3 regions of the Pseudarthrobacter sp. rb genome follow, and region 2 is predicted to be linked to each of the others. Evidence: predicted binding sites of a transcription regulator. Region 2 holds the regulator's gene; each other region holds the start of a gene.
What was found. Region 2 encodes LexA, which represses DNA repair genes until DNA is damaged. Its sites were predicted from a motif close to TCGAACANNTGTTCGA; they were not measured.

Region 1 (10,611 bases), on a different contig from region 2:
AGCTGGACACCGGCGAACCCTGGTAGGCCGGCCCCGGACTCCTCCCGGGGAGCCTCCGGCTAGTAGCCTTCGCCGTAGTCGGCGGTCACCAGGATGGGCAGGTGGTCTGAATTTCCGCGCGGGAGCGTCTCCACGCTGGCAATGTCCAGGCCCAGCGAGGTGGCGAAGTCGAAGTGGCCCTTGAACACCTTGTACCGGGTGTACGTGCGCCGGTTGCTCAGGGAGAGGGCATACCCGGAGTTCTTCATGTGCATGTCCAGGTTCTTGGTGAAGAACGGGTAGTTGAAGTCACCCACCATCAGGGTCATCAGGCCTTTGCCCATGCTCAGCAGTTCAGCGTGGGCTGCGTGGATCTGCTTGCGCCGCAAAGAGTTCGACGCCGTCAGCGGAGCTGCATGGAAGGATCCGATCACCAGCTCGTGCTGCGTTTCGGTGTCCATCACCCTGGTGCCGATGAGCCGTTCATGGGCCGGAGCCAGCACCCTGTCATGCATTGATTTCTTCAACGCGAAGGACTGCGTATCCAGTGCGGTGAAGCGGCTGGTGCGGTAGTAGATGGCCAGACCCAGCCGGTTGCCCTTGGTGGCATCCGCCAGGTGCAGCGGGCCCAGGGTCTCCGGGAGGTCGCTGGCATCCACTTCCTGGAGGCACAGCGCATCGATGTCATGGTTGCGGGCCAGGGCGAGAAGTTCGCCGCTGGCCTTGTGCTTGCGGAGGTTGTAGCTGATGACGCGCATGAAACACCTCTTTTGAGGGTTGCTGACAGGACCAGTTCCTTACTCTAGTCCGATTGCCACCCGCACCCTCCAACATTTCGTTGCCCGCGTTGGCGCGCCGTGCGCTGTCCGCGGGGGATAGAGTTAGTGGCAATTCACTGAATTTCCGTAAGGGGCCAGCCTTGACTGCAGACCTGCCTGAACTCGCCGAAGGCAATTTCTACTACCAGGACCTGGGCGGCGGCCGGTTCCGCTCCACCATCCACGCGCAGGGTGCCTGGAACGTCCACGAACAGCACATGGCCCCGGCATCGGGCCTCATGGCCGATGTCCTTGAACGGCACCAGCCGCGGGAAGACATGCGGATGGCCCGCCTCAGCTACGAGATCCTTGGATTGATCCCGGGCGGCGAGTTCCGGATCGAGACCACCACGCTGCGTCCCGGCAGGACCATCGAACTGGTGCAGGCGGAACTCGTGGCCGGCGGCCGCACCGCCATCCGCGCCGCCGGGTGGCGCATGCTGACCAGTGACACCGCTGAAGTCGCCGCCGTCGAGGACGCAGCGATCCCCGGCCCCGACGAATGCAAGCCGTACGACGGCGCCGCCGTCTGGCCCGGCGGCTACATCCGCTCCCTCGAAATGAGGGTGGCCGAGGGCCACCGTCCCGGAGCCGGCAAGGTGTGGCTCCGCACCGACCACCCCCTGACCGACCGCGCCGACAGCGGCGACCTGGCCCGGCTCATGGGCTTGGTGGACACGGCCAACGGCATCGCGGCCAGGGTTCCGCCGGGGAAGGGCAACTACGCGTTCCCCAATCTGGACCTGCAGATCCACATGTACCGCCGGCCCCGGGGGGAATGGCTGGGACTGGACAATGCGGTGTCGTTCGGCAGCGACGGGATCGGGCTGACCTCCACCGTGCTGCACGACCGGCAGGGGCCGTTCGGCCGCGCTGAACAGATCCTCACCCTGCGCAAATCCTGATAAAGGGTTCGTCCTGACCCTGCGACTGGTCCTTGCCGCGCCTGGGTCCTGACCTATGGTGCGGGCATGTATCGCTGAGTATCGTTGTATATCGTTCACGATTGACAAAGGAGTTCATGATGCGTGCTTCAAACCCTGCTGGCGGATTCGGCGGGAACAATCTGGACGGTATGTGGCAGGCCGTCGAGGAACTGCGCTCCCGGTTTGAAAAGCGGGCCGGAACCCGCGCCGGGAAAGGTGAGGTGCGGACGGCGGTGCTGGCCCTGCTGGCCGAGCGGCCCATGCACGGCTACCAGATCATCCGCGAGATCGAGGAACGCAGCGGGGGCAGCTGGAAACCGAGCGCAGGCTCCGTCTATCCCACCCTGCAGCTGCTGGCGGATGAAGGATCAATTACAGCCGAGGAAACGAACGGCCGAAAAATCTACTCGTTGACCGAAGCCGGCCGCGAGGAAGTGGCAGCCCACCACGGGGCTGCGCCATGGGATCCCGCCGGCCCCATGGCCGGCGGCGTTGCTTCCCTGCCCAAGGCCGGGATCGAACTGGCCCAGGCCGCAGCCCAGGTTGGCCGTACCGGCACCCAGGAGCAGGTGCACCAGGCGGTGGCGGTGCTGGACGAGGCCCGCCGCCGTCTGTACGCCATCCTCGCCCAGGACTGACGCGGGTGGCGTCCACCGTCCAGGAGAGGGCCGACGCCCAGTTGCCCCTGCGGGAGCACCGCGGCCGCTACCGGCGGATTCTGCGCTTCGCTGCATGGAACCTCGCCGCCACGTGGTGGTTCGAGCTGTTCCTGCCGCGGATTGGACTTGGCCGGGTGGCCGCCAGGACGCGGTCACGGCGGATGCGGCGCTTTGCCCAGCGGTTCCATGACCTGGCCGTGGACCTCGGTGGCCTCATGATCAAGGTGGGCCAGTTCCTGTCCTCCCGGCTTGATGTCCTTCCGCCGGAGATCACCAAAGAACTGGAGGGGTTGCAGGACGAGGTGCCGCCGGTCGCCTTCCCTGCCATCTCCGCCCTGGCCGCCCGGGAACTGGGGACGCCGCTGGACAGGGTTTATGCCTCCGTGGACCCCACGCCCATAGCCGCTGCCTCCCTGGGCCAGGCCCACCGCGGCCGCTTGAATCCTGCCGACGCCGGGGACACCGGACTAGACGCCGTGGTGCTGAAAGTGCAGCGCCCGGGCATCGGCGCCATTGTCGACGTCGACCTTGCCGCCCTGCGCAAGGTTGCCGGCTGGCTCAGCCACATCCGGCTCGTTTCCCGCCGCGCCGACATGCCGGCGCTGGTGGAGGAATTCGCCCAGACCAGCCTGCTGGAGATCGACTACCTGCACGAGGCCGTCAACGCGGAGCGGTTCGCCGCGGATTTCGCCGGGGACGACCGCGTGGAAGTCCCGGGCGTGGTGTGGGAGCGGACCACCCGCCGTGTGCTCACCCTGGAGGACGTCACTGCCATCAAGATCACGGACGTCGGGGCGCTCCGTGGCGCCGGCATCGATCCCGCCGCGGTCGCGCCGGTGTTCGCGTCCATCATGTTCGACCAACTGTTCACCAACGGCTTCTTCCAAGCCGACCCTCATCCGGGGAACATCTTCGTCACCCCAGTCCCTCCAGGTGCAGGGCTTCCCTGGAAACTGACGTTCATCGACTTCGGGATGATGGGCGAAGTCACGGCTTCCACGCGCAGCGGACTGCGGAAGCTGCTGATCGCAGCCGCCGCCCGGGACGGCAAGGGACTCGTGGCGGCCATCAATGATGTGGGCGTCCTGATGCCGTCAGCCGACAGCGTGGCCCTGGAACGCGCCATGACACAGCTCTTCGCCCGCTTCGGCGGCATGGGCTTCGCCGAACTGCGCGAGGTCGACCCACGGGAGTTCCGTGACTTTGCCGTGGAGTTCGGTGACGTGGTCCGGTCGCTGCCGTTCCAGCTGCCGGAGAACTTCCTGCTGATCATCCGGGCCATGTCCCTGACCTCCGGGGTATGCAGTGCCCTTGATGAGCGTTTCAACCTCTGGGATTCGGTGGAGCCCTACGCCGCCCAGCTGCTGCGGAACGAACGGGGCAACGTGGTGCAGGATGTGGCCCGGCAGGCCCTCGACGCTGCCGGTGTTGCCTTCCGGCTCCCGGGCCGCCTGGACGCCCTGGCCGGGAGGCTGGAGGAAGGATCGCTGCAGGTTGCCGTCCCCCGCCTGGAGCGCCAGGCTGCGCGGCTGGACCGGGCTGTGCGCCGCTCAGCCTCCGCCCTGGTCTTCGGGGCCCTGCTGCTCGCGGGAGCCATTGTCCGCCCTGACGACGTTGCGCTGGGCAATGTGCTGATGACGGCGTCGGCCCTTCCGCTGCTGCACGCGCTGTGGGTGGGGCGCCGGGGACGTTAAGGCGGCCGCCGCCGTCGGGCGTAACCTAGGGGTGGCCTGCCCGTCCGCGGGCTGTGAACCGCCGCCGCTAAAACCCGTCGACGTTGAATCTGTCGCCGCCACACCATGGGAGCTTCGCAACAATGCACCACACCGGTACCGGATCCAGCACGCTCACCGTGGTGCGGCAGGACGTGTCACTCGGCGCGGGCCGAGACCTCGAATTCGGCCTGGAGCTGCTGGCAAGGGCACGGAGCGGCGCCATTGGTCCCACCCTGCGGCTGTACCGGCCCGCGCCCACTGTGGCGTTCGGGCAGCGGGATACCCGGCTGCCGGGATTCGACGCCGCCGCCCAGGCCTGCCGGGACAACGGCTTCGAACCCCTGGTCAGGCGGGCGGGCGGACGCGCTGCGGCCTACCACCGTGGCACCCTGGTGGTGGACCACATTGAACCGGATACGGACGCCGTCGCCGGATCCAAGGCCCGGTTCGGCTACTTCGGGGAGCTGTTTGCGGAGGCGCTGCGAAGCGTGGGCGTACAGGCTGCCGTGGGTGAGATTCCCGGCGAATACTGTCCGGGCGAATTCAGTGTCCACGGCACCGACCCGGCAGACAGCTCCCGGAGAGTGAAACTGGTGGGCACTGCCCAGCGGGTTGTTTCCGGCGGCTGGCTCTTCAGCTCGGTGATCGTGGTGGAGGACTCCGCCCCGATCCGGAAGGTCCTTACCGACAGCTATGCCGCGCTCGGCCTGGACTGGGATCCTGCCACCGCCGGCGCCGCCAACGATCTGGTGCCCGGCCTGGACGTCGCCGCCGTCGAGCAGGCCATCCTTAAGACGTATGCGGGCCATGCCACCCTGGAAACTGCTTCCTTCAGCAGCCTGGGGGCATGACCCGCATCAGTTGTGGCGCGGCGGCCGGTCAGGCGGCCAGGCGGCTCTTGACCTCGGCGGCGGACGGGTTGGTGGCGGCGGTGCCGTCCGGGAAGAGGACCGTTGGGACGGTGCGGTTGCCACCGTTCAGCTGCTCCACGAGTTCAGCCGTGCCGTCCACCTCTTCGATGTTGATTTCGGTGTAGCCGATGCCCTGGGCATCCAGCTGCTTCTTGAGCCGGTTGCAGTAGCCGCACCAGGTGGTGGAAAACATGGTGATGGTGCCTGATTCGGGAGTGAAGTCCACAGGGATCTCCTATACGTCGCTTGAAAGGTTTCCTTACTGTCAACCCTAGCGTGGCCGCCGGTATTCCCCGGTCCCGGGCGCTGCTGCGGTGCCTGGATGACAGTTTGTGGCGGGCGGTGGCAAGCTGGTGCCATGTGTGGACGCTACGTAATGGCACGGGCCGTGGGGGATCTCCTGGCCGAGTTCGACGCCGAGCTGGAGGACGAGGTCACCATCCCGCCGTCCTGGAACGTGGCACCCACGGATGCCGTCCCCATTGTGCTGGAGCGGCTGGTGGAAGACAGCGCTGCGCCCCGGCAGGTCCGCCAGCTGCACGTTGCGCGGTGGGGCCTGGTCCCGTCCTGGGCAAAGGATCCCGGGATCGGCTCCCGCATGATCAATGCACGGAGCGAATCCGTGCTGGAGAAGCCGGCCTTCCGGAAGGCTGTGCAGTCCCGCCGCTGTGCCGTGCCCGCCGACGGCTACTACGAATGGAAGCAGGGCCCGGGAAAGTCGAAGCAGCCCTACTACGTGCACCCGGGCGGGGAACGCGGGCTGGTTTTCGCCGGTCTCTATGAGTGGTGGAAGGACCCGTCAGTGCCGGAGGGGGAGCCCGGACGCTGGCTGCTGTCCACGTCGATCCTCACGGCTGACACCCCGCCGCCGGGGACTGAATCCACCATCTTCGGGAAACTGACCGAGCTGCATGACAGAGTGCCGCTCCCCATGGACAAGGCCACGATGGAGGCCTGGCTGGACCCGCAGGCTGATGATGCCGCCGCATTGGTTGACCTGGTGCGGTCGGGGGTCAAGGACGCGGCAGCCGACTGGCACGTGGAATCCGTGGGCAAGGAAGTGGGCAATGTCCGTAACAACGGCCCGGAACTGATCCGCCCGGTGGAAGCCCTGTTCTAGCAGCCTCCGCCTGGCCGGTACCCGTCAGACGGTGACCGTGCCGGCGTCGTCCACTGCCCAGGTGGGATTGTACGCCACTTCCCAGCGGAACCCGTCAGGGTCGGCAAAATATCCTGCGTAGCCTCCCCATGCCTTGGTGACGGGCTCGGCAACGATGGCAGCACCGGCAGCCGCGGCCTGTTCCATGACGCTGTCCACTTCCTGCGGGCTTGCCAGGTTGTGGCTGAGCGTGATGCCGGGGACGCCGGCGGGAGGACTGGTGCCGGCTTCGGCCTGCATCTGGGTGCTGTCCCAGAGGGAGAGCACCAGCCCATGGTTCACCTGGATGAACAGGACTTCCCCGGCAACCTCGCGGTGGACGGGCCAGCCAAGGCCGTCAACGTAGAAGGCGCGCGAGGCCTCGACGCTGCGGACACCGAGGGAGATAAAGTCGACTCTGGGCTCCATGCTTCGATACTGTCAGATGATGGCGACAATTCAAGGAAACGATAGGGATGCCCGGGCCGACAGGGAACAGCTCGCTGCCGTCCGGGTTGCTGTTGACGAGGTGGATGAGCAGATTGTCACCCTCATCGCCCGCCGCGAACGGCTGATCAGGATCGCCGGCACGCTGAAGGGTGATGACGCCGAGGTGCGCGCCCCGGGCCGGGTGGAGCGGATCATTGAACACGTGCGGGCTGCTGCCGAGAAAAAAGACATTGACCCGGACATCGTGGAGTCAACCTACCGGGCCATGATCTCCGCGTTCATTGAACTTGAACTGCGGATCCATAAAGAAAACAGCTGAGGAAGCTTAGGGCGCTTCCTCCACCGGCACCCCGTGCTGGAACTCCCGTCCGTCCGCCTCGCTGAAGGCGGACAGGACGTGCCCCTGCCCGAGCCCGTTCAACGCCGTCAGGGGAAAGCTGCCGGTGATGCTGCTCTGTGAGTGGGTGACTCCGGACAGGTCGTAATCCTCCTCGATTCCCTGGTCCCGGTTGAACGCGTAGCAGGCGATGGCCTCCCCGTTCATGAACTCAATGCACAGCCGGCGCTGTGCCGAATAATCCGGCGAGGCCCCCATCAACCCCACCACGTAGGCACCGGATACCGGAATGGTGCCGTCGATATCGAATGTGGCGACCAGGGTGGAGTCCTCGGTCTTGATGCTGGCCTGCTTCAGGAGTGCGTCATCGGTACTCATGCCAACATCCTGCTCCCTGCCGCACCCCCCGTCCACCCCCGCCTATGTTTTGATGCCATCCCGGCGTAGACTGGTTTTATTCGAATACATATTCGAATACCCGTTTGGGGAAAATCTTTGGGGAGGTGCACATGGGCATGTTCAGCGAGTCTGTTGACGTGGTGTGCACCGAAGCCGGACAACCGGAAACGTTGACCTGGGCAGGTGCTTCCTACACCGTCTGCGCCGAACCCCTCCGGTGGTACGAACGCCGGCAATGGTGGGCGGAAGACAGCAAGGCCCCGCTGGGAAGCGGACCGGGCGTGGTGGATCACGAAATCTGGCGCGTGCAGGTGCTGCCTGCCCGGGTGGCCTCCAGTCCCTCAGCGCCGGAAGATGCGGCCGGCGCTGAGCCCCTCACCCTTGACCTGACCCGCCATATCCGCAGCAACCGCTGGCGGCTGCTGCGGATCCATGACGCCCTCCGCCACAGAACAGCATGACCAGTCCAGCATGAGCTTCACCCACCTTCACGTTTCCACGGCGTTCAGCGCCCATTACGGTGTTTCCTGGCCGGAGGAACTGGCCATGGCTGCCGCAGCCGACGGCGCCACAGCTCTTGCCTGTACAGACCGGGACGGCCTCTACGGAACCATCAAGCACCTCAAGGCCTGCATGGCCGCGGGCATCGACCCCATTGTGGGGGTGGACCTTGCAGTGTTTGACGACGACGGTGATCACCGAACGCAGGTGGCAGGCAGGGTGGTGGTGCTGGCCCGCGGCCAAAACAACGGTGCCGGATACCGTGCGCTGTGCCGGCTGGTCTCCGACGCCCACGCAAGGACCTCGGGGAAAGCCGGGGGAGCGGTGCCCGCTGCTGTCACCCGTGCCGAACTGGCTTCCCGCACCCTTGACCCCCAAACCCTTAAGCCGGTGCTCACCGTATTGCTCGGCCCTGATTCGGATGTGGGCCGTGCCATGGGCGGACGGCGCTACCTGCGGCCCCGGACCCTTTTCAAGCAGTGGCTTGACGCAATGCCCGCCGGAACCGTGGTGGCTGAAATAGTCTCCCAACTCAGCGCACCTGGTACCCCGTTGAGCACGGCGCACGCTGTGCGCATGCTCAGGCTCGCCGAGGAACACCAGGTGCCGGCAGTACTCGCCAATGCGGTGAGGTACTGCGCTGCGGACGGAGCACCAACCGCTGACGTCCTGGATTCTGCCCGGACATTGAAGTCCCTGCCCGAACTGGCAGGGGAACCCCTCCTGCAACCCACTGGCCAGGGGTGGCTGAAAACCCCGGCGCAGATGCTGGGGATAGGCAAGGAGATCATTTCAGCGGCCGGTTATGGTGCCGCCGACCTCAAGCAGCTGATGACCCAAACGGAGGCGCTCGCCGATCTCTGCCGGATCGACCCCACCTCGGACATGGGATGGAAACAGCCCGTGGTGCCCGAAGCATCCGTTATTGGCATCAGCCAGGATCCGCACGCTGAACTCATCCAGCGCTGCCATGCAGGAATCGGCCGGCGGTTCCCGGGAGCCACTGGCAACGCGGAGAAGGAGATCCTGGCCCGCCTGGGCCATGAGCTGGGGATCATCCACAACCTGGGCTTCTCCTCATACTTCCTGACTGTTGCCGAGGTGTCCCGGATGATCCAGGACATGGGGGTCAGGGCGGCAGCAAGAGGGTCGGGAGCATCCAGCCTGGTCAATTACCTGATCGACGTCAGCCATGTGAATCCCCTCCAGCACGACCTGATATTTGAACGTTTCCTCTCCAACGACCGCGCCACCCTTCCGGACATCGACATCGACGTCGAAAGCGCTGAACGCCACAACGTCTACCACCGGATCTTCGAACGCTTCGGCTCTGAACGGGTAACCCTGATGAGCATGCAGAACGGATACCGCGCCCGCGGTGCCGTGCGCGACGCCGGTCTGGCACTGGGCATGGACGACGACGAGGTGGGGGAGATCGCCAAGCAGCTTTGGCGGTTCTCTGCACGAAAATTCCGGGAAGCACTGCAGGAAAAACCGGAACTGCGTGAGTTTGCCGGCCGGGTGGAACAACGCGACGCCCATGGAAACCAGCAACTGGACCTGCTGGTGGACCTGACCGAACGGCTCGACCGGCTGCCCCGCCACATCTCCATGCACCCGTGCGGCGTCATCCTGGGTGATGCAACCCTCCTGGACCGTACCCCGGTACAGCCAAGCGGTCTTGGACTGCCCATGAGCCAGTTCGATAAACATGACATGGACCCCATGGGCATGCTCAAACTCGATGTCCTCGGTGTCCGCATGCAAAGCGCCATGGCGTTCGCGGTCCGGGAGATCATCAGGATCCATCCCTCCAAGGAGGAAGTGGTCAAGGCAGGGAACCACCCTGCGGGGCCGGAAGGTTCCGGCCCCGACTACATTGCCGCCAACGGCCGGATAGACCTCAACGCCGTCCCCCTCGACGACGAAGCCACCTATGAGCTGATCAGGAGCACGCATACCCTTGGCTGCTTCCAGATCGAATCACCCGGTCAGCGGGAGCTGATCGGCAAAATGGCGCCGCGGGAGTTCAACGACCTCATCATCGATATTTCACTGTTCCGCCCGGGACCGATGAAATCGGACATGGTGCGGCCCTTCCTGGAACACCGGCACGGGTTCGCCCCTGAGGTTTACCCGCACCCTGACCTCAAGCCGGTGCTGCAGGAAACCCACGGGGTCACCGTCTTCCACGAGCAGATCCTGAAAACCCTCCACGTCATGACCGGCTGCGGCCTGGCAAAAGCCGACGAATTCCGCCGGGCACTCAGCAGCGAGGCCGGAGAAGCGCAGGTGGAGGAGTACTTCCGGCGCCATGCAAAAGCCAAGGGGTACACCCCCGAGGTGGTGGACAAGGTGTGGGGGACGTTGAAGTCCTTTGCCAGCTTCGGATTCTGCAAAGCCCACGGGGCTGCTTTCGCCGTCCCCACCTACCAGTCCGCCTGGCTCAAGACACACCACCCCGAAGCCTTCCTTGCAGGCTTATGGGAGCACGACCCCGGCATGTACCCCAAACGGCTGCTGGTGGCAGAAGCCCGCCGGCTGGGCATTCCCATCCTTCCCCTGGACATAAACCGCAGCAAAGCCGAGTACCGGGTGGAGCGGATCGGGACAGGCAGGGACGCCGGCAGGCTGGGAATCAGGCTCAGCCTGAACGGGATTTACGGTCTGTCTGCTGCTGAACTGAAGCGGGTTGTCGCCGGCCAGCCCTATGACTCACTGGCGGATCTCCGGACGCGCTCGCGGCTCAGCAAGCCAAGCATCCGGCGCCTTGCGCAG
Region 2 (10,611 bases):
GACGGCCTGATCAGGGCCGTCCCGTCCCGCTTCCTGCCGGAGGGCCGGGAACTGCTCGCCGGCACTCCGGACGCGGAATGGTTCATGGATTACCGCAACGCCGATGGCTCCCTGTCCGAGATGTGCGGCAACGGGGTCAGGGTCTTCGTCCACTTCCTGCGGACGCAGGGCCTGATCGACCTGCCCGACGGCGGATCGCTCACCATCGGCACCCGGGGCGGCGTCAAGACCGTGGTCCGGACCGGAGACGGCTACGCGGTGGACATGGGACCCTGGGAGTTCATTTTCCCCGGTGAAGCCGGCGCCAAGGCCATGGACTCCCTTGTCACCGCCGACGGGCTGGAGGTCCCCCGGCCGGCACTCTCCGTGAGCATGGGCAACCCGCACACCGTGGTGGCCCTCGCTGAACTTGCGGAGCTCACGGGCACCCGGCTGTTCACCGCCCCGAAGGTCGACCCGGTACCCGCGAACGGGACCAACGTGGAATTCGTGGTGCCGGCAGAACCGCTGGTCCATGACGGCGTCGGATCCGTAACCATGCGCGTGCACGAGCGTGGCGTGGGGGAGACCCAGTCCTGCGGGACGGGCGCCTGTGCTGCTGCCGTCGCCATCAGGCACTGGGCCGGGGCGGAAGCCCCCGACGCCTGGCAGGTCCACGTCCCGGGAGGAACGGTGGGCGTGAAGTTCTTCGCCGGCCCCGGCGGCCACGAGCATGTGGAGCTCAGCGGCCCCGCAGTCATTGTGGCGAGTGGGACGCTTTCCTGACCTTCAGGATCCGGAAGGACTTGGACGTCGATTCGCGGGTCACGGTGAAGGAACTGTCCAGTTCGGCAGCCAGCCAGCGCTGAAGGGAATCAGAGCCAAGGTTCTTCTGCACCACCAGCCATGCGGTGCCGCCCTCTGCCAGGCGCGGCAGCCACAGTTTGAGCAGGGCATGCAGTTCATCCTTGCCGATCCTGATCGGCGGGTTGGACCAGATGGTGTCGAAGCGGATGCCGGGATCCACGGCCTGGGGCGTGCTGGCGACGACGTTGGACAGTCCCAGCGCGGCGGCGTTCTCGTTGGTCAGGGTGATGCAGCGTTCGTTGACATCCACGGCGTAGACCTTTGATTCGGGGGCCAGCAGCGCCATAGTGAGCGCCACCGGACCCCAGCCGCACCCGATATCCAGGAGATTGCCCTTTGGATGCGGGGCCGGAACTTCGGCGAGGAGCACCGCGGTGCCCTTGTCGATTCCGTCGGGGCTGAAGATGCCCGTGGAGGTCTGGAGCCGTCGCGTCTCACCGGCCAATTCCACCGTCAAAGGCTTCCGGGTAAAGGGGCCGGCAGGGGACGTGCTGAAATAGTGTGCGGACTCCATAACTGGCCAGAGTAGTTCCCCCTGCAGCGTAATGGGAAACCGGCCTGAAGGCCCTCTGCTACGCTGGAAGGCATGTTCCTGATCTTCGAGTAGCCGGTACGGGCCATGCCCGTCCCGCAGCCTGTCCTCCAGCGACAGTCCGTCCCGCAGCGACGCAGGTTTCCATGCCTTCCGCTTTGCGCACCGGCCAGACCTTTCCGTCTGAGCCGGCCGCCGGACAATACTCGAAAGTCAGCCTGCTGCTGCACTTCCTGCCATTCTCCGGCCTTTTCCAGCCCTGCCGCCGTCCTGACGCGGCATTCGAGCCCCGGCATCGCAGCCGGCGGCGAAACAACCAGGAGAACTGCATGACCGCCGGCCGTCAGCCCAGCGCGAATACTTTCCAACTTCCACCCAATCAGCACTATTCTGGAACTGCCGAATCTTCAAAGGAGACCATGACCAGCCAGCCCAATACCGGTTCCGAACCAGCCTCCCAGGACATGAGTCCGCAGGAGATCCAGGCTGTCATCGACCGGATCCTCGCCAAGGACGTACCGGCCAGAAACGTCAGCACGCCCGGTGGTGAAGGCGGCAGTGGAAAAGCGGTGCTTGGCAAGGCGCAGGCCATTTCCCGCCTTGACGAAGAACACTCAACCTATGACGGCGACCAGCAGGACCTCGAGGAAAGGCGCGCGCTGCGCCGGCGGGCAGGCCTGTCCACCGAACTCGAAGACGTCACCGAGGTCGAATACCGGCAGCTGCGCCTGGAACGCGTCGTCCTCGCCGGGCTCTGGTCCGAAGGAACGCTTGCCGACGCCGAAAACTCGCTGCGTGAGCTCGCTGCACTCGCCGAGACCGCCGGTTCGGAGGTCCTCGACGGGTTGGTGCAGCGCCGCGATAAACCAGACCCCGGGACTTTCCTGGGGTCCGGCAAGGCCCAGGAGCTGAAGGACATCGTCATGTCCACCGGCGCGGACACCGTGGTGGTGGACGCCGAACTGGCACCTTCCCAGCGCCGCGGCCTTGAAGACATCGTCAAGGTCAAGGTCATCGACCGCACGGCCCTGATCCTGGATATCTTCGCCCAGCATGCGAAGAGCCGCGAGGGCAAAGCCCAGGTGGAACTGGCACAGCTGGAATACCTGCTTCCCCGCCTGCGCGGCTGGGGCGAGTCGATGTCCCGCCAGGCTGGTGGCCAGGTGGGCGGCGCTGCTGCCGGCATGGGCTCCCGTGGCCCCGGTGAGACCAAGATCGAACTGGACCGGCGCCGGATCCGTACCCGCATGGCAAAGCTGCGGCGCGAAATTGCCGCCATGAAGCCCGCTCGGGAGACCAAACGGGCCAACCGCCGTCGTAACGAAGTGCCCTCGGTAGCAATCGCCGGGTACACCAACGCCGGCAAATCCTCGCTGCTCAACCGGCTCACGGACGCAGGTGTCCTCGTGGAAAACGCGCTGTTCGCCACGCTGGATCCCACTGTCCGCAAGGCCGAAACCGCCGACGGCCTGGGGTACACCCTGGCCGACACCGTCGGATTCGTCCGGTCGCTGCCCACACAGTTGGTGGAAGCCTTCCGTTCCACCCTCGAAGAGGTCGCCGACTCGGACCTGATCCTGCACGTGGTGGACGTTTCGCATCCCGACCCCGAAGGGCAGATCGCAGCGGTCCGGAAAGTCTTCAGCGAAGTCGATGCCCGCAAGGTGCCCGAAATCATCGTCCTGAACAAGGCCGATGCAGCCGACCCCTTCGTGGTGGAGCGGCTGAAGCAGCGCGAGCCGCGGCACGTGGTGGTCTCCGCCCGGACGGGGGAGGGCATTCCGGAGCTGCTGAAGGCCATCAGTGAGTCCATTCCCCGGCCATCCGTCAAGATGGAGCTGCTCATTCCGTACGACCGCGGGGACCTGCTCAGCAAGCTCCACGAGTCCGACGCCGAAATCCTCAGCCTGGACCACGTTGAGGCAGGCACCAGGGCTGCCGTGATGGTCCGTGAGGGCCTCGCGTCTGAACTGGAACCATTCGTCGTCAATGACTGACCCTGCTGCCGGCGAAGCTGCGCAGACGGCGGGCGAGCAGTTCGTTATTGAACTGCTCGACCGCGCCGTCGCCGGCATGGGCGGACAAAGCCGCACCGGACAACACGAAATGGCCCGCCAGGTGGCCCGGGCCATCGAAACCGGCAACCACCTGTTGGTCCAGGCAGGCACCGGCACCGGCAAATCGCTCGCCTACCTGGTACCGCTTATCGCCCATGCCCTGGAAAGCAACAAGCCGGCCCTGGTGTCCACGGCCACGCTGGCACTCCAGACCCAGATTGTGGGCAGGGACCTGCCCAGGCTCCTGAAGAACATCACGCCGGCACTGGACCGGCCGGTCAAGGTTGCCTTGGTCAAGGGGCGGTCCAACTACGTTTGCCGCCACAAGCTTGAAGGCGGTTTCCCGTCAGAGGAACCATCGGAAGGGCAGCTCTTCTCCCTGGGAGAGGACACCAGCGTTCCACATTTCGCTGCTTCGGTGGGCGGACCATCGTCGCAGCTCGGCAAGGAAGTGGTACGGCTCCGCGAATGGGCCGAAAAGACAACCACCGGCGACAGGGACGAGCTCCTGCCCGGCGTGACCGACCGCGCCTGGCGCCAGGTTTCCGTGACGTCGATGGAATGCCTGGGGGCACAGAAATGCCCGATGGCCGCCGAATGCTTCAGCGAACTCGCCCGGCAAGACGCAGCCGAGGCCGATGTGGTGGTCACCAACCACGCCATGCTGGCCGTCAGCGCGTTCGAGGGACTTGCCGTCCTGCCCGAATACGACGTCGTGGTGGTGGACGAAGCGCACGAACTGCAGGACCGGGTCACTGGCGCCGTGTCCGGACAGTTGTCCGTGGCTATGGTCCACGCTGCCGCTTCGGGTGCCCGGAAACATACCGCCATCACCGTTGACGCCCTGAACGCCGCAGCTGCCAACCTGGAACTGGCCCTTGCCGGCGCACCGAACGGCCTGCTTCCCAACGGGCTGAACGATGAACAGCTCGACTGCGTGGACCAGTTGCGTGAAGCGTGCCGGGCCGCGTTGTCCGATTCCAAAGGGGACAGCAACACCACAGCCGACGGCGGGCGGCAGCTGGCGCGTTCCCGGCTGATGCTCATCCTGGAACTCTGCGAAAGGCTCATTGCTGCACGCGAGAACCGCGAAGTGGTGTGGTTCTCCCGCGCCAGCACCTTCGATCCCGGCCAGGGATACTCACAGCCCGATGACAGTGCGCCGGTGCTGATCAACATAGCCCCGCTGTCCGTCGCCGGCAGGCTGCGGGAGGGACTCTTCGCAGACCACACCGTCGTGCTGACCTCTGCCACCCTGGCCATCGGCTCCGCCTTTGAACCGGCGGCCGGGGGACTGGGCCTGGTAGGCGACGGGGCCCCCAGCTGGACGGGCGTGGATGTTGGCTCGCCCTTCGACTATCCCAAGCAGGGCATCCTCTACGTCGCCGGCCACCTGCCCAAGCCCGGCCGCGGCGTGTCACAGGAAGCGCTGTCAGAACTCGAAGCACTCATCAAGGCATCAGGCGGGGGCGCCCTGTGCCTGTTCTCCTCGCGGCGGGCGGCCGAAGAGGCCGCCGACGCCCTCCGGCCCAAGCTCAATATGACTGTTCTCTGCCAGGGCGAGTCGACCATGACCGCCTTGGTCAAGCAATTCGCCGACGAACCGGACACCTGCCTCTTCGGCACTATGTCCCTATGGCAGGGCGTCGACGTTCCCGGAGGATCCTGCCGGCTGGTGGTCATAGACCGCATACCCTTCCCACGGCCGGACGATCCCCTGGTGACGGCGCGTTCGCGTGCCGTGGCGCAGGCAGGGGGAAACGGCTTCATGTCCGTTTCCGCCACCCACGCGGCCATCCGGCTCGCCCAGGGTGCCGGGCGCCTGATCAGGTCTACCGGGGACAAAGGCGTGGTGGCCGTCCTGGACTCACGGCTGGCCACCGAACGCTATGCAGGATTCCTGCGCGGTGCGCTGCCCCCGTTCTGGGCCACCACCGACCGCGCCAAGGCGCTGGCCGCGCTCAACCGGCTTGGTGCCGACGCTTCCTGACGGACTGCCGGACAACGCCTGCGCGGATGCCGCGCAGGCGTGCGCAGGCTAGAGGGAACGCAGGACCGAGACGACCTTGCCCATGATGGTGGCGTGGTCGCCCAGGATAGGTTCGTACTGCGTGTTCTGGGGGAGCAGCCACGTGTGGCCGTCGCGCTGGCGGAACGTCTTCACGGTCGCCTCGTCGTCCAGCAGGGCAGCAACAATGTCCCCATTGGCCGCGTCAGCCTGGCGCCTCACCACCACCCAGTCACCATCGCAAATGGCGGCGTCCACCATGGAGTCGCCAGCCACTTTGAGCATGAAAAGTTCGCCCTGGCCCACCAGCTGGCGGGGCAGCGGCATGACATCCTCCACGAGCTGTTCGGCGAGGATGGGCCCGCCGGCGGCAATCCGGCCCACCAAAGGAACCATGGCCGTATCCAGTGCGGTAGGCAGTTCGGTGACCGTGGCGCCCCCGCCCGCAGCCTGCGGCGCAGGAGACGCACCGGCGCCTTTGCCCCCGCCGTCCAGCGTGAGCGGCATCAGCACTTCCATGGCGCGCGGCCGCTTGGGGTCGCGGCGCAGGTAACCCAGCTTCTCCAACTGGGAAAGCTGGTGGGTCACGCTGGACAGGCTCGCAAGGCCGACGGTATCGCCGATCTCGCGCATGGAGGGCGGATACCCGTTCTCATTGACCGAGCGCTGGATGGTCTCGAGGATCTTTTTCTGCCGAGGGGTCAGCCCCTTGGCTGTCCTCTTGGATTGCGGGGCGGTCCTGCCCCCGGCGGCTGCTGCTGCCATATTCGCCAATGCCTTTCGCTTGCCGCCGGATCTTCCGTGTGCCGCTGTTCCACAGTGCCGCCGGAAGGACTCCCACTGTCATTGTCAGACCCTGCTGTTCAACTTCAGTGGTGGTTGTTCTGTGGTTTCAAAACTAGGCCAGCCACATTGCTTTTTCAAACATTTGTTCTAGCGAGTCTCGACATTGTTCGTTGATAGGTGCTAAAACTTAACAAGCAAAGTTCGAACATGTGTTCTAACCAGCAGATGCGCCATTCGAATACGCGGCCGGGAGAAGTCCCGGCGCGTATGAACGGCAAGGCAGCAGCGGGCGGACACCCGGGCAGCACGGCAAGTCCAGGAGGGCTTAGTTCATGTCAGCTTTATCTCTTCACCAGGTTTCACCTTCGTCCGCGCCCCTGCGGCTGACCCGCCGGGGGAGGATCGTCCTGATCGGAGTTCCGCTCGTGCTCCTGGCTGTACTCCTGCTGTCGCTTTCGGGCCTCTTCCACTCCCCGGCCAAGGCGTCGGACTCGGCCGCCGACCTTGCGGTGACGCCCACCGTCACGGTGACCGTGCAGTCCGGCCAGTCGCTGTGGGCCATTGCGGGCGCCGTCGCTCCGGACCGGGACGCCCGGGACGTCGTGGCGGACATCGTCCAGCTCAACAACCTTGCCGCGGGCACCGTTCTTCCGGGCCAGCAGCTCTTCGTCCCCACCCACTGATTGTCCGCAGCCGCTGGATCTGCCGCCTCCGCCGGCTGCCAGGGCCCGCTGCCTGCGCTGGCGCCTCACGTGAAGCGGGCGGCCGCGGGACATGCCGAGGGCGAACAGGAACCGTCACATTTTCCGGTCGTTGCCGCGGCAACTAAACTGTTCAGGTGAACGACCAGCTAGAACGTCTGAACCGGCTTCCCCTCCGCAGCAACCTCCGCGGCCTGACCCCATACGGGGCGCCCCAACTGGACGTCCCCATCCTGCTGAACGTCAATGAAAACACCCATGGTGTTCCCGCCGACGTGCGCGCCGCCATCAGTGCCGCTGTGACGGAGGCCGCTGCGGGCCTGAACCGTTATCCGGACCGTGAGTTCACCGCGCTCCGGAAGGCCTTGGCCGAATACCTCGGGCATGGGCTCGATGAAACCAACCTGTGGGCCGCCAATGGTTCCAATGAAGTCCTCCAGCAGATCCTCCAGGCCTTTGGCGGTCCGGGCCGCACCGCACTCGGTTTCCCGCCCACGTACTCCATGTACCCCCTGCTGGCCAGCGGAACAGACACGCAGTACATCACCGGGGAACGCGCGGAGGGCTATGACCTCAGCGCGGAGTCGGCCGCCCGCCAGGTCAAGGAACTGCAGCCGAACATCGTGTTCCTCTGCTCGCCCAACAACCCCACCGGGACGGGACTTGGGCTGGACGTCGTGGAGGCCGTCTATGACGCCGGTGCCGACAGCCAGGCCATCGTCATCGTCGATGAGGCGTACCACGAGTTCGCGCACGACGGAACTCCCAGTGCCCTGAAGCTCCTGCCCGGCCGTGAGCGGCTCATCGTGTCCCGCACCATGAGCAAGGCGTTCGCCCTGGCGGGTGCCCGGCTCGGTTACATGGCCGCTGCACCCGAGGTCACCGATGCCCTGCGGCTGGTCCGCCTGCCGTACCACCTGTCCGCCATCACCCAGGCCACCGCCCTGGCAGCACTTGAGCACCGCGAAGCGCTCATGGCCGACGTCGAAGACATCAAGAAGCAGCGGGACCGCATCGTGGCCGAACTGACCAGGATGGGCCTCAAGCCCGCCGCGTCGGACTCCAACTACGTGTTCTTTGGCGGCCTGGAAAATCCGCACCAGGTCTGGCAGGAACTGCTGGACGCGGGCGTGCTCATCAGGGACGTGGGCATCCCCGGCCACCTCCGGGTCACCGCAGGCACTGAGGCGGAAACCACAGCCTTCCTCACGTCCCTGGAACGCATCCTTGCCGGCCACGCCGCGCTTCACGCCTAGACTTGATACTGCGGCGCTGGTCGCCTTGAACCACTCCTTCTCGCACTAAGGATCCTTCACCATGAGTCCAACCGGATCGAATACGGCTGCTGCCCGGACCGCCCGCATGGAGCGTGCCACCAGCGAGTCCTCCGTACTCGTGGAGATCAACCTCGACGGAACGGGCGTATCGGACATCGATACCTCGGTGCCGTTCTACGACCACATGCTGACCGCCCTGTGCAAGCACTCGCTGATCGACATGACGGTCAAGGCCACCGGAGATACCCACATCGACGTCCACCACACCGTGGAGGACGTCGCCATCACCTTCGGCGAGGTCCTGCGGACTGCCCTGGGCAACAAGGCAGGAATCCGACGGTTCGGTGAGGCCACCGTGCCGCTCGATGAAGCGCTTGCCAACGCAGTGGTGGATGTCTCCGGCCGCCCGTACCTGGTGCACGGGGGTGAGCCGGCGGGCCAGGAATACCACCTGATCGGCGGCCACTTCACAGGGTCCTTGACCCGTCACGTTTTCGAGGCCATCACCCTGCACGCCGGCATCTGCCTGCACATGAACGTGATCGCCGGCCGGGACCCGCACCACATCGTCGAGGCACAGTTCAAGGCCTTTGCCCGTGCCCTGCGCGCCGCCGTTGAACCGGATCCGCGGGTTGAAGGCATCCCGTCCACCAAGGGTGCGCTGTGAGCGGGCAGGTCCTGAAGGACGGGGCAGTCATCGACCCGTCGGTGTCGCGCAGGCTGCCGTCGCCGGAAGGTAAGCCCACGGTCACGGTGCTGGACTACGGGTCCGGGAACGTCCGGTCGGCCGTGCGCGCCCTGCAACGTGCCGGCGCGGAAGTGATCCTGAGCTCGAAGCCGGAAGATGTGCTGAACGCGGACGGCCTGGTGGTGCCAGGCGTCGGCGCGTTCGAGACCGTGATGCGCGAGCTCAAGGCCGTGGACGGCATCCGGCTCATCGGCCGCCGCGTGGCGGGCGGCCGCCCGGTCCTTGGTATCTGCGTGGGCCTGCAGGTCCTGTTCGAGGCCGGGGTTGAACACGGTACCGAAGCCCAGGGCATCGGCGAATGGCCCGGCAAGGTGGAGGCCCTCCCCGCCGAAGTTGTTCCGCACATGGGCTGGAACACCGTCAAGGTCCCCGAAGGCTCGAAACTCTTTGCCGGCGTGGAAAACGAACGGTTCTACTTCGTGCACTCCTACGGCGTGCAGGAATGGAACTTCGACGTCATCCAGCCTCGGATGGCGCCGCCCCTGGTTACCTGGTCCGAGCACGGCGGACCGTTCATCGCCGCCGTTGAAAACGGCCCGCTCTGCGCCACCCAGTTCCACCCCGAAAAGTCCGGCGATGCCGGCGCGCGGCTCCTGCACAACTGGGTCGAAGGCCTGCGCAAGCCGGCCGCCGCTGACTCTGGCGCCCCGGCGGCCGACGCCGGCAGTGACGCCTAGATGTGGCCCGTACTCCTGACGGGCCTCGCCGGCCTGCTGATTGGCGGCGGCATCTCGTTCCGGCAGCAGCGCAAGCCCCTCTGGACCCTGGTGGCCTTTTATGTCCTGGCCGCAATGTCGCTGGTCGCCGCCTACCTGCTCACGCTGCCGGCCGGCTGATCCAGGGGCTCTGCGGCACTGCCTGAACGCGCCGAATTCCAATCGCCTTTGCCCGAAACCGAAGAACCAACACCGAGGATGAGTATGACCACCGCACATGACCTGCCGGTACTTGAACTGCTGCCTGCCGTCGACGTCGTCAACGGCCAGGCCGTCCGGCTGGTCCAGGGCGAGGCGGGCAGCGAAACCAGCTACGGAACCCCCCTCGAAGCGGCGCTGAACTGGCAGCAGCAGGGTGCCGAGTGGGTTCACCTGGTGGACCTTGACGCAGCGTTTGGGCGCGGCTCCAACGCCGACCTGCTCCGCGAGGTGGTGGGCCGGCTGGACATCAAGGTGGAGCTCTCGGGCGGACTCCGCGATGACGAAACGCTGGAAGCAGCCCTCGATTTGGGCGTCGCACGCGTCAACCTCGGGACCGCAGCACTCGAAAACCCGGAGTGGACTGCCCGGGCCATCGAGCGCTTCGGCGACAAGATCGCCGTCGGCCTTGACGTCCGGGGGACCACCCTGGCCGGCCGCGGCTGGACGAAGGAGGGTGGAGACCTGTGGGACGTGCTGGGCCGCCTCGAAGAGGCCGGCTGCGCCCGCTACGTGGTGACCGATGTGACCAAGGACGGCACCCTGCAGGGCCCGAACGTTGAACTCCTGCGCCAGATGGTGGAGAAGACCGGCAAGCCCGTGGTGGCCTCCGGCGGCATCTCCAGCCTGGACGACCTCAAGGTCCTCCGCTCGTTGGTTCCCCTGGGCGTCGAAGGCGCCATTGTGGGCAAGGCCCTCTACGCCGGAGCCTTCACGCTGCCCGAGGCCCTCGACGTCGCCG
Region 3 (10,611 bases), on a different contig from region 2:
TGGGGGTGCCGGGTCCGGGGTGGCCCGGGCGTCAGGAAAACTGGACGCCCAAGGCAGCGAGCCGGGCCTCCAAAACCTGGGCCACGCCGTCGTCGTCAAAATGCGGCGCTTGCTGCCCGGCCGCGCGGATGGCTTCCGGATGACCGCTGGCCATCGCGTACCCGTGACCGGCCCAGCGGAGCATCTCGATGTCGTTGGGCATGTCACCGAAGGCCACTACGTCTGCGGCGTCGATGCCCAGCGCGCCTGCGTATTCAGCAAGCGTGACGGCCTTGTTCACGCCGGGAAGCGACAGTTCCAGCATGGCAACGCCCGGAGAGGAGTGGGTGGTGGCGGCCAGGTGTTCGACGGCGGGCGCCACCTCGGCGAGGAAGTCGTCCGGGGTGCCGTCGCGGACAATGGCGAGGAACTTGACCACGGAGTCATCGTCCGTGAGTGTTTGCTTGAGCGGCGCCGGGGTGAATTCGGCGAGCAGTTCGCTGGACTCGTTTTCTATGAAGCCGGGTTCCAGGTGGAATCCGGTAAGCGTTTCCGCGGCGAACAGCGCAGCCGGGCGGAGAGTTTTGATGATGCGCCGGGCTTCCAGGACGGTCTCGATGGCCAGCGTGCGGGCGGAGACCAGGCGGTCCGCCTCGAGGTCCCAGACCACGGCACCATTGGAGCAGATCACGCGGCCGGTGTGGCCCAGCTGTTCCTCCAGCGGGTGCAGCCAGCGGGGCGGGCGGCCGGTCACAAACACCAGTTCGACGCCGGCATCCCGGCAGGCGTGGAAGGCACGGATGGTGCGGTCACTGATTTTTCCGTCGTGTCCGAGGATCGTTCCGTCAATATCGCTTGCTACCAACCGCATCCTGCAAGTCTACGTGGGCGGTTGGCTCCCGTGCGCCGATTCCACGGACAGGAGCCGTGCGTAAGCTCGGCGGCATCCCGTCCAGCTCCCTCGAGTTGGGCTATCTACGGTGCCGGGACGAGCCGGAAGGCATAGCGGCTCTTGACCCCGTTACTTGGGGCCATGGTGAAGTCTGCCCCCTTGGTCCGCAACTCCACCGGGGCCCTAAAGACGTCGCCGTTGCAAGGGACGCTCGCCGGAGCCAAAACTTCTGCCCCCGCCGGGCTGGACACTGAAAACTCAGCCTCAGGCGCTCCTTCACAGAGGAACCGCACTTCGTAGCTGCCCGGATCGGCCGATATTCCCTGGCCAATGGCGGAACTTGAGCCTGCGTATCCGCCCAACTCACCCGGCAGCCAGGGTTGCAGCTGTTGGGCTGCCCACTGCGACAAGTCCTCCAACTCCGAAGCGCGCGGATCAGTGTTCGGCTGGAGCAGCACACCGGCGGCGGCGGGCTTATCGACGGGCGCAACGGCGCTGACGGTGATCGGGCCGCCCGTGTGCCGGATGAACCGCTCCAGGACGGAGTCGCACGTGTAGGGAACTGTCAGCGGCGGTTTTTCGCCTTGAACAATGGACACCTTAACGCCATGAACGCCCGCACATGCGCCCTTGACCACGTAGTCACCGGGAGCGAGAACAATCGAAAGTTCCCCTGACGGTTCCTCGTCGGTCGGCAAGCCGGGTTCATCCGCAGACGCCTGGAGCAGGCGTGCCACCTGCCCGGCGTTTTCCTCGAAGGATGGCTTTTGCCCGCTGCCGGGCTGGGCATGGGATTTGGTTACGGTGTCCGCTGGACCGGCGTACTCACATCCGGCCAGCGGAACGGCCAGCACACCTGCAACGAACCAACATCTTGCTAAACGCATCCGCATCGCTTCCCCCAGAGCTCGCTTTGACCCGAGTCTAGTCCCCGGCCCTGCAACTTATCCGGCGTCAGAGAGTGCCCGTTGTCAGCCCTCGGGTCTACACTGAAACTATCGAACATATTTTCGAATAAAGGTGTGTTGTGGGCGTTATTGTCGGTCCCCGCGTGATAGACGCGGGCGCCTCGTTGTTCTCGGTGCTGATTTCGCCGGTGGCGGTGGCGGCGGGCTTTCCATCCCCGGCACAGGACTACTTCGACGGCCGGATCGACCTGAACGCGCACCTGATCAAGGACATCACCAGCACCTTCGTGGTCCGGGTGACGGGGGATTCCATGGAGGGTGCCGGCATCAGCGACGGGGACGAACTGATTGTCAACCGTGCCCTTGAGCCCAGGGACGGGTCCGTGGTGATCGCCGTCCTGGACGGCGAACTGACGGTCAAGCGCCTGCGCATCACCCGCACTGGCGTGGTGCTGCAGGCGGAGAACCGCAAATACCCGGACATCCACGTGCCGGCACTTTCCGAGCTGACCATCTGGGGCGTCGCTACCAGGTGCCTGCACCATGTCTGAGCTGCCCGTCCCTGGGGAACAGCATGGCTAAACCAGTCCACATGCGGCAGATGCCGCAGATCGCGCACGTGGACGTCAACTGCTTCTACGCCTCCGCCGAGCGCGCCTTCGACCCCTCCCTGGAAGGGCGCCCCCTGGTGGTGCTGTCCAACAATGACGGCTGCGCCGTGACCCGCTCCCCGGAGGCGAAGGCACTGGGCATCGCCACCGGCGAACCGTGGTTCAAACTCGCACCCCGGGCCAAGGAGTGGGGCCTGGTGGCAAAATCCAGCAACTATGAGCTGTACGGCGACATCAGTTCCCGCGTGATGGAACTGCTGGGCAGGTACTCCGCCTGGCTGGAGGTCTACAGCATCGACGAGGCCTTTCTGGGCGTCAAGGGCGCCCCGGATGAGCTGCTGGCCCTTGGCCGGAGGATGAAAGAGGCAGTCCGGCGGCATGTGGGGGTTCCCGTGTGCGTTGGCATCGCCCCCACCAAAACCCTGGCAAAACTCTGCAATAAATGGGCCAAGAACAATCCCGCCTTTGGCGGAGTCTGCCTGTGGGAGTCCGTTCCGGCTGACGTGCGGGAGGGTTTGATGGCCCGGCTGCCTGTCGATGAGATCTGGGGCATTGCCGGACGGCTGACAAAGCGGCTCAATGTGCTGGGAATCTTCACTGTCCAGGACCTTGTCAGGGCGGATCCGGTAATGATCAGGGATAAGTTCTCGGTGGTGCTGATGCGCACGGTCCTGGAACTGCGGGGCACCCCCTGCATTCCCATGGAAGAAGAGCGCATCGGCCGCGACCAGCTGATCTTTTCCCGCTCTTTCGCCACCCCTGTGACCACCGCCGCCGGACTTCGGGAGGTGCTCAGCATCTACGGGCAGCAGGCGAGCGCCAGGCTCTCAAATCACGGGCTGCAGGCAAAGGTCCTGACGGCGTTTGCTGCCACGTCCCCCTTCCGGGACCACGAACAGGCGTACCCATCGGTATGCGTCCCGCTGCCAATGCCTACGGCGGATCCGCTGCTGCTCACCAGGGCGGCGCACGCGCTGCTGCCCAGCATCCGGGACGGACTCAAATACGCCAAGGCGGGCCTGATGCTCACCGACCTGCGGCCCACGGGAAACCAGCCGCCCCTGGAGCCTTTCGAGAACCGGCATGAGGAACGCGGCATCGGGCCGCTGCTTGAGGATGTGAGCCGCCGCTTCGGGCGGGGCACCATCGGGCTGGGGCACGCGGGCATCAAGTCCGGGCTGGACTGGACCATGAAACGGGACATGCGCTCGCCCCGCTATACAACGCACTGGGACGAGCTTCCTTTGGTCAAGGCGGCGTGAGGGGTCTCGCCGCCCTGAGGGGTTCACGGCGGCGTGACGGTTCAAGGCGGCCTGGGCCGCCGGTTCCCGCCGCCGGACGCTGGGCCGGCGGCGGGGACGCGGGGTTGCTAGACGCGGGACCTGCCACGGACGAAGTGGAAGATCAGGACCACCACTGCGACAACCAACAGGATGTGGATCAGGCCGCCGCCAATGTTCGCGAGCAATCCGAGAAGCCAGAGAACGGCGATGATGATGGCAATCCAAAGCAACATGAGAGTCTCCTTGATTAGTTTTACAAAATCCCCATGCCGTGCACGTACCCACCAATGCAGCACGCGAATCACGGCCCGCACCTGCTGATGGGCATTCAAGGCCGCCGTTGCGTCCCGGGTGCGAACAGCCCCCTCCGCCGGACCTCCGAACAGAGTCCCCGCACGACGATTTTTGACGCCGCACTACGCCGCGTTGAGCGTTCGCGTCGCCGCGTGAACGCCCGCTACGGGATTGATTGTGGGGCCGCCGGGCGCTCCGTAATCTCGTCTCAGCATCCGCCCCAGCAAAGGATTTCCCCATGGCAAACCAGCAGGACAAGAGTCCGGAAGACCAGCACGGCTCCACCCGCATCGTCGCCGGGCAGCCAGCCAAGCCCACACGCCCGGTTGGCCTGAAGATCGGAATCGCCGCAGCCGTCCTGGCCCTCATCGGTGGGGGCGCCGCCGTCGCGTCCGCCGTGAACAGCGGGACACCGGCAGCCTCGCAGGAGGCTGCCCCGTCAGGCAACCCCGCGGCCGAACTGAAGCTCGGCTACTTTGGAAACGTCACGCATGCCCCGGCCCTCGTGGGCGTCAGCAAAGGCTTCATCCAGGACGAACTCGGCAGCACCAAGCTCAGCACCCAGGTGTTCAACGCCGGCCCCGCGGCAATCGAAGCCCTGAACGCAGGGGCCATCGACGCCACCTACATCGGGCCGAACCCGGCCATCAACTCCTTCGTGAAGAGCCAGGGCCAGTCAATCAACATCATCGCCGGCGCCGCAGCAGGCGGGGCGCAGCTGGTGGTCAAGCCGGAAATCACCTCCGCCGCCGACCTCAGGGGCAGGACGCTCGCCTCCCCGCAGCTGGGCGGCACCCAGGACGTGGCCTTGCGCGCCTGGCTCTCCGCCCACGGGTACAAGACCAGCGTGGACGGCAGTGGTGACGTGGCCATCAACCCCACGGAGAATGCCCAGACCCTCAAGCTGTTCCAGGACGGAAAGCTCGACGGCGCGTGGTTGCCTGAGCCGTGGGCGTCACGCCTGGTGCTGAATGCCGGCGCGAAGGTGCTGGTGGATGAAAAGGACCTTTGGGACGGTTCGCTGTCCGGCAAGCCGGGCGAGTTCCCCACCACCATCCTGATCGTGAACCAGAAGTTCGCGGCAGACCACCCGGACACCGTCAAGGCACTCCTGAAGGGCCACGCGAAGTCGGTCGAATGGCTAAACAGCGCTCCAGCCGGCGACAAGGCCACCGTCATCAATGCAGCCCTCAAGGAAGCAGCCGGCGCCGAACTGAAGGCGGATGTCATCGACCGCTCCCTGAAGAACATCGTCTTCACCGTCGACCCGCTGGCTGGAACCTACCAGAAGCTCCTCGCTGACGGCGTCACCGCGGGCACCACCAAGCAGGCCGACATCAACGGCATCTTCGACCTGCGCGCCCTCAACAGCGTCTCGAACGGAAAGACCTCCGCCGCAGGACTCGGCAAGGAGTAAAGCCTCATCGATTGCTCCGTAAATGCCCTTTTGACCTCTCATAACGGCATCTACGGAGCAATCGATGTGGCCGCCGGCCCTCTTCGGCCCCGGAGCGGCATGCATCCGGCGCGGCCGCCTTTCTTGCTTAAATCCTGCGCCTTTCCCGCGGCAAGGCCGGGCAGCACGCCCCTAGGCTGGGAGGGTTGACCGGCGGCGGGCGGCAGGAATCAGGGGGTGCCGGTGCACGGCTTCGGGAATGACGATAATTCTCATCGGGACATGCCTGGCGGGTTCGCCCCGCCAAACGTCCGGCGCTCCCCCAGTGGACGTATCCCGCAATGGGCCATCGATGAAGCGTACGGCAGGGCAGAGGCTCCTTCGCCCTGGCGCGGTGCTGAAGCCCCTCACCGGCGCCGGAAAAAGTTCCGGAGCAGGGCGGGAAGACAAGGGTCCCGGTCGAAGCGGACCACCCCGTCGCGGACAGTCCAGTTGCGGACCGTCCTTGGGATCGCCCTGGTGGTCTGCCTGTACTTCACGCCGACGCTCTTCGACCGTGTGGTTCTTCCCGCCGCAGCCCCCTACCTGCCCGGGGCGAAAATGCCGCCGCCCGGGTATGAGGCAGCCTCGGCACCCCTGGGCACACCACCCGCCAGCACGGGCTCCACCGCCTTTGTGCTGCAGGAGTCGCCGAAAGAGGGCCAGCGGCTGGTCGCGTACGATCCGTGCCGCCCGGTCCATTACGTTGTCCGGCCGGACAATGCGCTGCCGGGTGGCGATGTCCTGGTCCGGGAAGCAGTGGCAGCAGTCTCCCAGGCCTCCGGCCTGCAGTTTGTCTATGACGGACCCACCACGGAAGCGCCGTCGGATGACCGGTCTGCCTTCCAGCCGGACCGCTACGGAAAGCGGTGGGTACCGGTACTCATCGCCTGGTCAACGCCCGTGGAAACGCCGGGCCTTGCAGGGAATGTTGCCGGCCTTGGCGGGAGCGGTTATGTGGAGGCGGCCGGGCAGCCGCTGGTCCTCGAAGCCGGCCAGGTGCGCCTTGATGCCCCGGACCTTGCCGGCATCATCGCCGGCCGCCCGGACGGCGCGGCGGAGGTGCGCGCCATCATCATGCACGAACTCGGACACGTGCTGGGCCTGGACCACGTCAATGATCCGACGCAACTGATGTATGCGGAAAACATGGGCGTCAGGAACTTCGCTGCGGGTGACCTCGCCGGGCTGGCCATGCTGGGCAGCGGGCCCTGCGTCCCGCAACTCTAGGACCAGGCGGACATAAGCGCGGCGAATAGCTGATATCGAAAAGCTCGTCTTCCCCAAATATATGAAGTACTTCACAGTGGATACCAGGACCTGCACCGACCGACCCGCAGCCAGTAACCAGAAGGACTTCACCGTGGAAACTCCCCTCTCCCATCTTGCCCACCTCGAGATCACCAGCCCGGACGTCGAAGCCTCGGCCCGGTTCTACGAGGACAAGTTCGGCATGCGAATCATCGACCGCGCGGACGGCAACGTCTACCTCCGCTGCTGGGGCGACTACTACCGCTACAGCCTGGTCATCACCGAAGGCCCCGAAGCCTCCCTGGGCCGGATGGCGTGGCGCACCAACTCGCAGGAAGCTCTCGAAGCCGCGGCACAGCGCATCGAAGCGACCGGCGTGCAGGGCTCCTGGAGCGCCGGCGGCCACGGCTTTGGCAAGGCCTACGAGTTCATCGGCCCCTATGGCCACCACATGCGCCTCTTCTACGAGGTGGACAAGTTCGTGGCCGGGCCGGGCTTCGAGTCCACCTACCCGGACCGCCCGGAGCGCCGCAGCAGCCACGCCGCCGCACCCCGTTTCCTGGACCACGTCACTGTGGCCTGCTCCGACGTGCGCGGCTTCGCCAAGTGGTACAACGAGGCCCTCGGATTCCGCGTCATGGCCTTCGTGGACCTGGACGAAGCCCCCATCACGGTCTTCTCCGTCCTCACCACCAATGAAAAGTCCCACGACCTGGGCGTGGTGGCTGACACCTCCGGCCGCCCGGGCCGCGTCAACCACATCGCCTTCTGGGTGGACACCACCGAGGACCTGCTCCGCACCGCGGACGTCATGATGGAACACGGCACCCCGATGGAGTACGGCCCCTCCATCCACGGCGTGGGCGAGCAGAATTTCCTGTACTTCCGTGAGCCGTCAGGGCTGCGCGTCGAGCTGAACTCCGGCGGCTACCGCAACTATGTCCCGGACTGGGAGGCCAACACCTGGAAGCCGTCCGAAGGTTCGAACAACTTCTACAAGAACGGCGCCATGCCGCATTCCATGACCGAGTCCTTCCCGCCGGCCGAAGGCTTCACCGCCACCGAGGAAGGCGCCTCCCCCGAAATGAAGGAAGCCCTCCTGAACCCCTACGCCAAGCACGGCCGGGGCTAACGCGCCATGTCTGAAGCAACCTATTCGCTCATCCGGTTCCAGGAAGCCGGGGACAGCAAGGCCCGGGCAGGCCTGCTGGTCAATAACCGTGTCCTGCCGCTGGACGGGGAGATCAACTCCCTGATCGAGCATTGGGACGCCACCGAAAGCCAGCTGGACTCCCTGGCCGCCTCCGCGGGTGAGGACACCGGCCTGGCGCTGGCCGACGTCGAGGTCCTTGCCCCAGTGGAACCGGCCCAGATCCTGCAGACCGGCGCGAACTACCGCAAGCACGTCATCGACCTGGCCGTCGCGCACCGCGAACCTGGGGAGGACGCCGAGGAGGTGCGCGCCACGACGGCGGCCATGATGGATAGGCGCGCGGGCCAGGGCACGCCGTACTTCTTCATCGGACTTCCGACGGCGGTCGCGTCCGCTACCGATGACCTCACCCTCCCGTCCTACTCGAAGTCCCACGACTGGGAGCTGGAACTGGCGGCCGTGATCGGGAAGACGGCCTTCCGGGTCACCCCCGAAGAAGCGCTGGACCATGTCTTTGGCTACACCATGGTCAACGACATCACCACCCGCGAGTACGTCTTCCGCAAGGACATGCCGGCCATCGGCTCGGACTGGTACCGCGCCAAGAACGCTCCCGGGTTCCTGCCCACCGGCCCGCTGCTGGTGCCCGACAAGTTCTTCGGCGACCCCCAGGACGTCCAGGTGACGCTCAGGCTCAACGGGAAGGCCATGCAGGACGAATCCACGTCCGACATGATCTTCGGCGTGGCCAAGCTGGTCAGCGAAGCCTCCCAGATCATGCCGCTGCGCCCGGGGGACCTGGTCCTGACGGGCAGCCCGGCCGGCAACGGCCAGCACTGGGGCCGGCTCCTCCAGGACGGCGACGTCATGGAGGGCACCATCACCGGACTGGGCACCCAGCTCATCCACTGCAAAGACGAAACTCCCACCGAAAGCAGCAAGCCGTGACCACCCAGGACACAGCAACCGGCACCGGGGAATCAACCGATTCCCCGGTTGTCCGGCGTGAAGACCCGCTCGGCAGCATCCGCGCCATGGCAGTGGCCCACAACAACTGGGGCCGCTGGGGCCACGATGACGTCCTGGGCACCCTGAACTTCATCGACACCGGCAAGCGGATCGAAGCAGCGGCCCTGGTGAAGACCGGCGAGGCGTTCTCGCTGTCCCAGCCGTTCGACACCAACGGACCACAAAAAGGCTGGCGCCGCCGCACGAATCCCGTCCACACCATGACGGACACCGGAGTGGACGCCGAGCGCGGCAACCAGGGCTTCCCGCACGGCTTCGGCGGCGCGGACGACGTCATCGCCATGCCGCTGCAGTGCTCCACCCAGTGGGACGGCCTGGGCCACATCTTCGACCAGGGCAAGGCCTGGAACGGCCGCGCCGCGGGAGATGTGGTCACCTCGGAAGGCGACCTGGTGACCGGGATCGAGACTGCGGCAGCCAAGATCGCCACCCGGGGTGTGCTGCTCGACGTGGGCCGCGCGCTGGGTCCTGACCTGGGACGGGACGACGGCGAGCTGCCGGACGGTTTTGCTATCACCCCGGAACACCTCCAGCGGACCATCGGGCTCCAAGGCCCCAGTTCCGAAGTGCGCCGGGGCGACATCGTGGTGATCCGTACCGGGCAGTACTCCCGGGTACGCCGTGACGGCTGGGGCGACTACGCCGGCGGGTCCGCCCCCGGCCTGTCGTTCAGCACCGCGCCGTGGCTGCACAAGAGTGAGATCGCCGGAATCGCCACCGACACCTGGGGCTTCGAGGTCCGCCCAAATGAATTCGACGGCGCGTTCCAGCCGCTGCACCAGATCGCCATCCCCAACCTGGGCCTGTTCCTGGGCGAGATGTGGGACCCGGACGGGCTGGCGGAAGCGTGCGCGGCGGACGGCAGGTACGACTTCCTGCTCACCGCCGCGCCCCTGCCCATCACCGGGGCCGTCGGTTCGCCGGTCAACCCGATCGCACTCCGGTAACTTTTCCAAACAACCACCAGCAGTAACGCCGTCACACCAAAGGAGTCAGCGATGGCAGCAGTACAGAACGTCGGAATCGTCGGTGCGGGAGCCGCGGGGCTGGCAGCCGCCATCCTCCTGGCCGACGCCGGCATCCAGGTGGAAGTCCTGGAGAAGACGGACGCACCCCAGACCCTCGGCTCCGGGATCACCCTCCAGGGGAACGCCCTGCGGGTCCTCCGCCAACTCGGCGTCTGGGAGCAGGTCGAGGCGAAAGGCTACGGCTTCAGCACCCTGGGCCTGCGCGCCCCGGACCCGGCAGGCACCGTCATCGCGGTCCTTGAGGACATCCGCACCGGCGGCGACGACCTCCCGGCCACGATGGGCATGTACCGTCCGGACCTGACGGCCATCCTTCGGGAACGGGCTGAGCGGGCGGGCGCCCGGATCAGCTACGGGAAGACAGTCACGGGGATAGCGGACGACGGCGGGTCCGTCACCGTCAGCACCGCCGACGGCGGCACCGCGGCCTATGACCTCCTGGTTGGCGCCGACGGCCTGCACTCCGCGGTCCGCAAGGCCATCGGCATCGACGTCGAGCCCAAGTCCACCGGTATGGGCATCTGGCGTGCCTTTGTGCCGCGGCCGAAAGAGGTTGTCCGCACGGACCTGACCTACGGCGGCCCCTGCTTCATCGCCGGGTACTGCCCCACCGGCCCGGACACCATCTACGCCTACCTGGTGGAAAAGGCACAGGAACGCAAACACGGGGACGGCCCCCGCATCATGGCTGAACTCGCCGCAGCCTACGGCGGCCCCTGGAACGAAATCCGCGCGAACCTGGACCAGA

Region 1: a site for LexA is predicted at 7,392-7,407, ahead of ACWRN3_RS04440 (DUF6504 family protein). Genes of this name have one in related genera too.
Region 3: a site for LexA is predicted at 1,870-1,885, ahead of ACWRN3_RS16160 (LexA family protein). Genes of this name have one in related genera too.

The regions. Positions count from the first base shown of each region.
Region 1 covers NZ_JBWJAR010000002.1:377,278-387,888, reverse strand. Annotated here, with positions in the region: gene ACWRN3_RS04495 (NUDIX domain-containing protein) at 1-26, shown strand, start outside; gene ACWRN3_RS04490 (endonuclease/exonuclease/phosphatase family protein) at 60-737, opposite strand; gene ACWRN3_RS04485 (thioesterase family protein) at 899-1,702, shown strand; gene ACWRN3_RS04480 (PadR family transcriptional regulator) at 1,822-2,361, shown strand; gene ACWRN3_RS04475 (ABC1 kinase family protein) at 2,367-4,076, shown strand; gene ACWRN3_RS04470 (lipoate--protein ligase family protein) at 4,199-4,948, shown strand; gene ACWRN3_RS04465 (mycoredoxin) at 4,977-5,234, opposite strand; gene ACWRN3_RS04460 (SOS response-associated peptidase) at 5,367-6,128, shown strand; gene ACWRN3_RS04455 (VOC family protein) at 6,153-6,575, opposite strand; gene ACWRN3_RS04450 (chorismate mutase) at 6,592-6,915, shown strand; gene ACWRN3_RS04445 (hypothetical protein) at 6,922-7,311, opposite strand; gene ACWRN3_RS04440 (DUF6504 family protein) at 7,443-7,793, shown strand; gene ACWRN3_RS04435 (DNA polymerase III subunit alpha) at 7,804-10,611, shown strand, end outside.
Region 2 covers NZ_JBWJAR010000001.1:555,270-565,880, forward strand. Annotated here, with positions in the region: gene dapF (diaminopimelate epimerase) at 1-765, shown strand, start outside; gene ACWRN3_RS02465 (class I SAM-dependent methyltransferase) at 737-1,360, opposite strand; gene hflX (GTPase HflX) at 1,798-3,375, shown strand; gene ACWRN3_RS02475 (ATP-dependent DNA helicase) at 3,368-5,425, shown strand; gene lexA (transcriptional repressor LexA) at 5,474-6,208, opposite strand; gene ACWRN3_RS02485 (LysM peptidoglycan-binding domain-containing protein) at 6,562-6,912, shown strand; gene ACWRN3_RS02490 (histidinol-phosphate transaminase) at 7,068-8,186, shown strand; gene hisB (imidazoleglycerol-phosphate dehydratase HisB) at 8,248-8,874, shown strand; gene hisH (imidazole glycerol phosphate synthase subunit HisH) at 8,871-9,632, shown strand; gene ACWRN3_RS02505 (hypothetical protein) at 9,633-9,791, shown strand; gene priA (bifunctional 1-(5-phosphoribosyl)-5-((5-phosphoribosylamino)methylideneamino)imidazole-4-carboxamide isomerase/phosphoribosylanthranilate isomerase PriA) at 9,876-10,611, shown strand, end outside.
Region 3 covers NZ_JBWJAR010000013.1:1,386-11,996, forward strand. Annotated here, with positions in the region: gene ACWRN3_RS16150 (HAD family hydrolase) at 32-850, opposite strand; gene ACWRN3_RS16155 (hypothetical protein) at 955-1,758, opposite strand; gene ACWRN3_RS16160 (LexA family protein) at 1,899-2,330, shown strand; gene ACWRN3_RS16165 (Y-family DNA polymerase) at 2,354-3,652, shown strand; gene ACWRN3_RS16170 (lmo0937 family membrane protein) at 3,760-3,906, opposite strand; gene ACWRN3_RS16175 (ABC transporter substrate-binding protein) at 4,206-5,384, shown strand; gene ACWRN3_RS16180 (matrixin family metalloprotease) at 5,856-6,632, shown strand; gene ACWRN3_RS16185 (VOC family protein) at 6,766-7,785, shown strand; gene ACWRN3_RS16190 (fumarylacetoacetate hydrolase family protein) at 7,792-8,754, shown strand; gene ACWRN3_RS16195 (cyclase family protein) at 8,751-9,782, shown strand; gene ACWRN3_RS16200 (FAD-dependent monooxygenase) at 9,834-10,611, shown strand, end outside.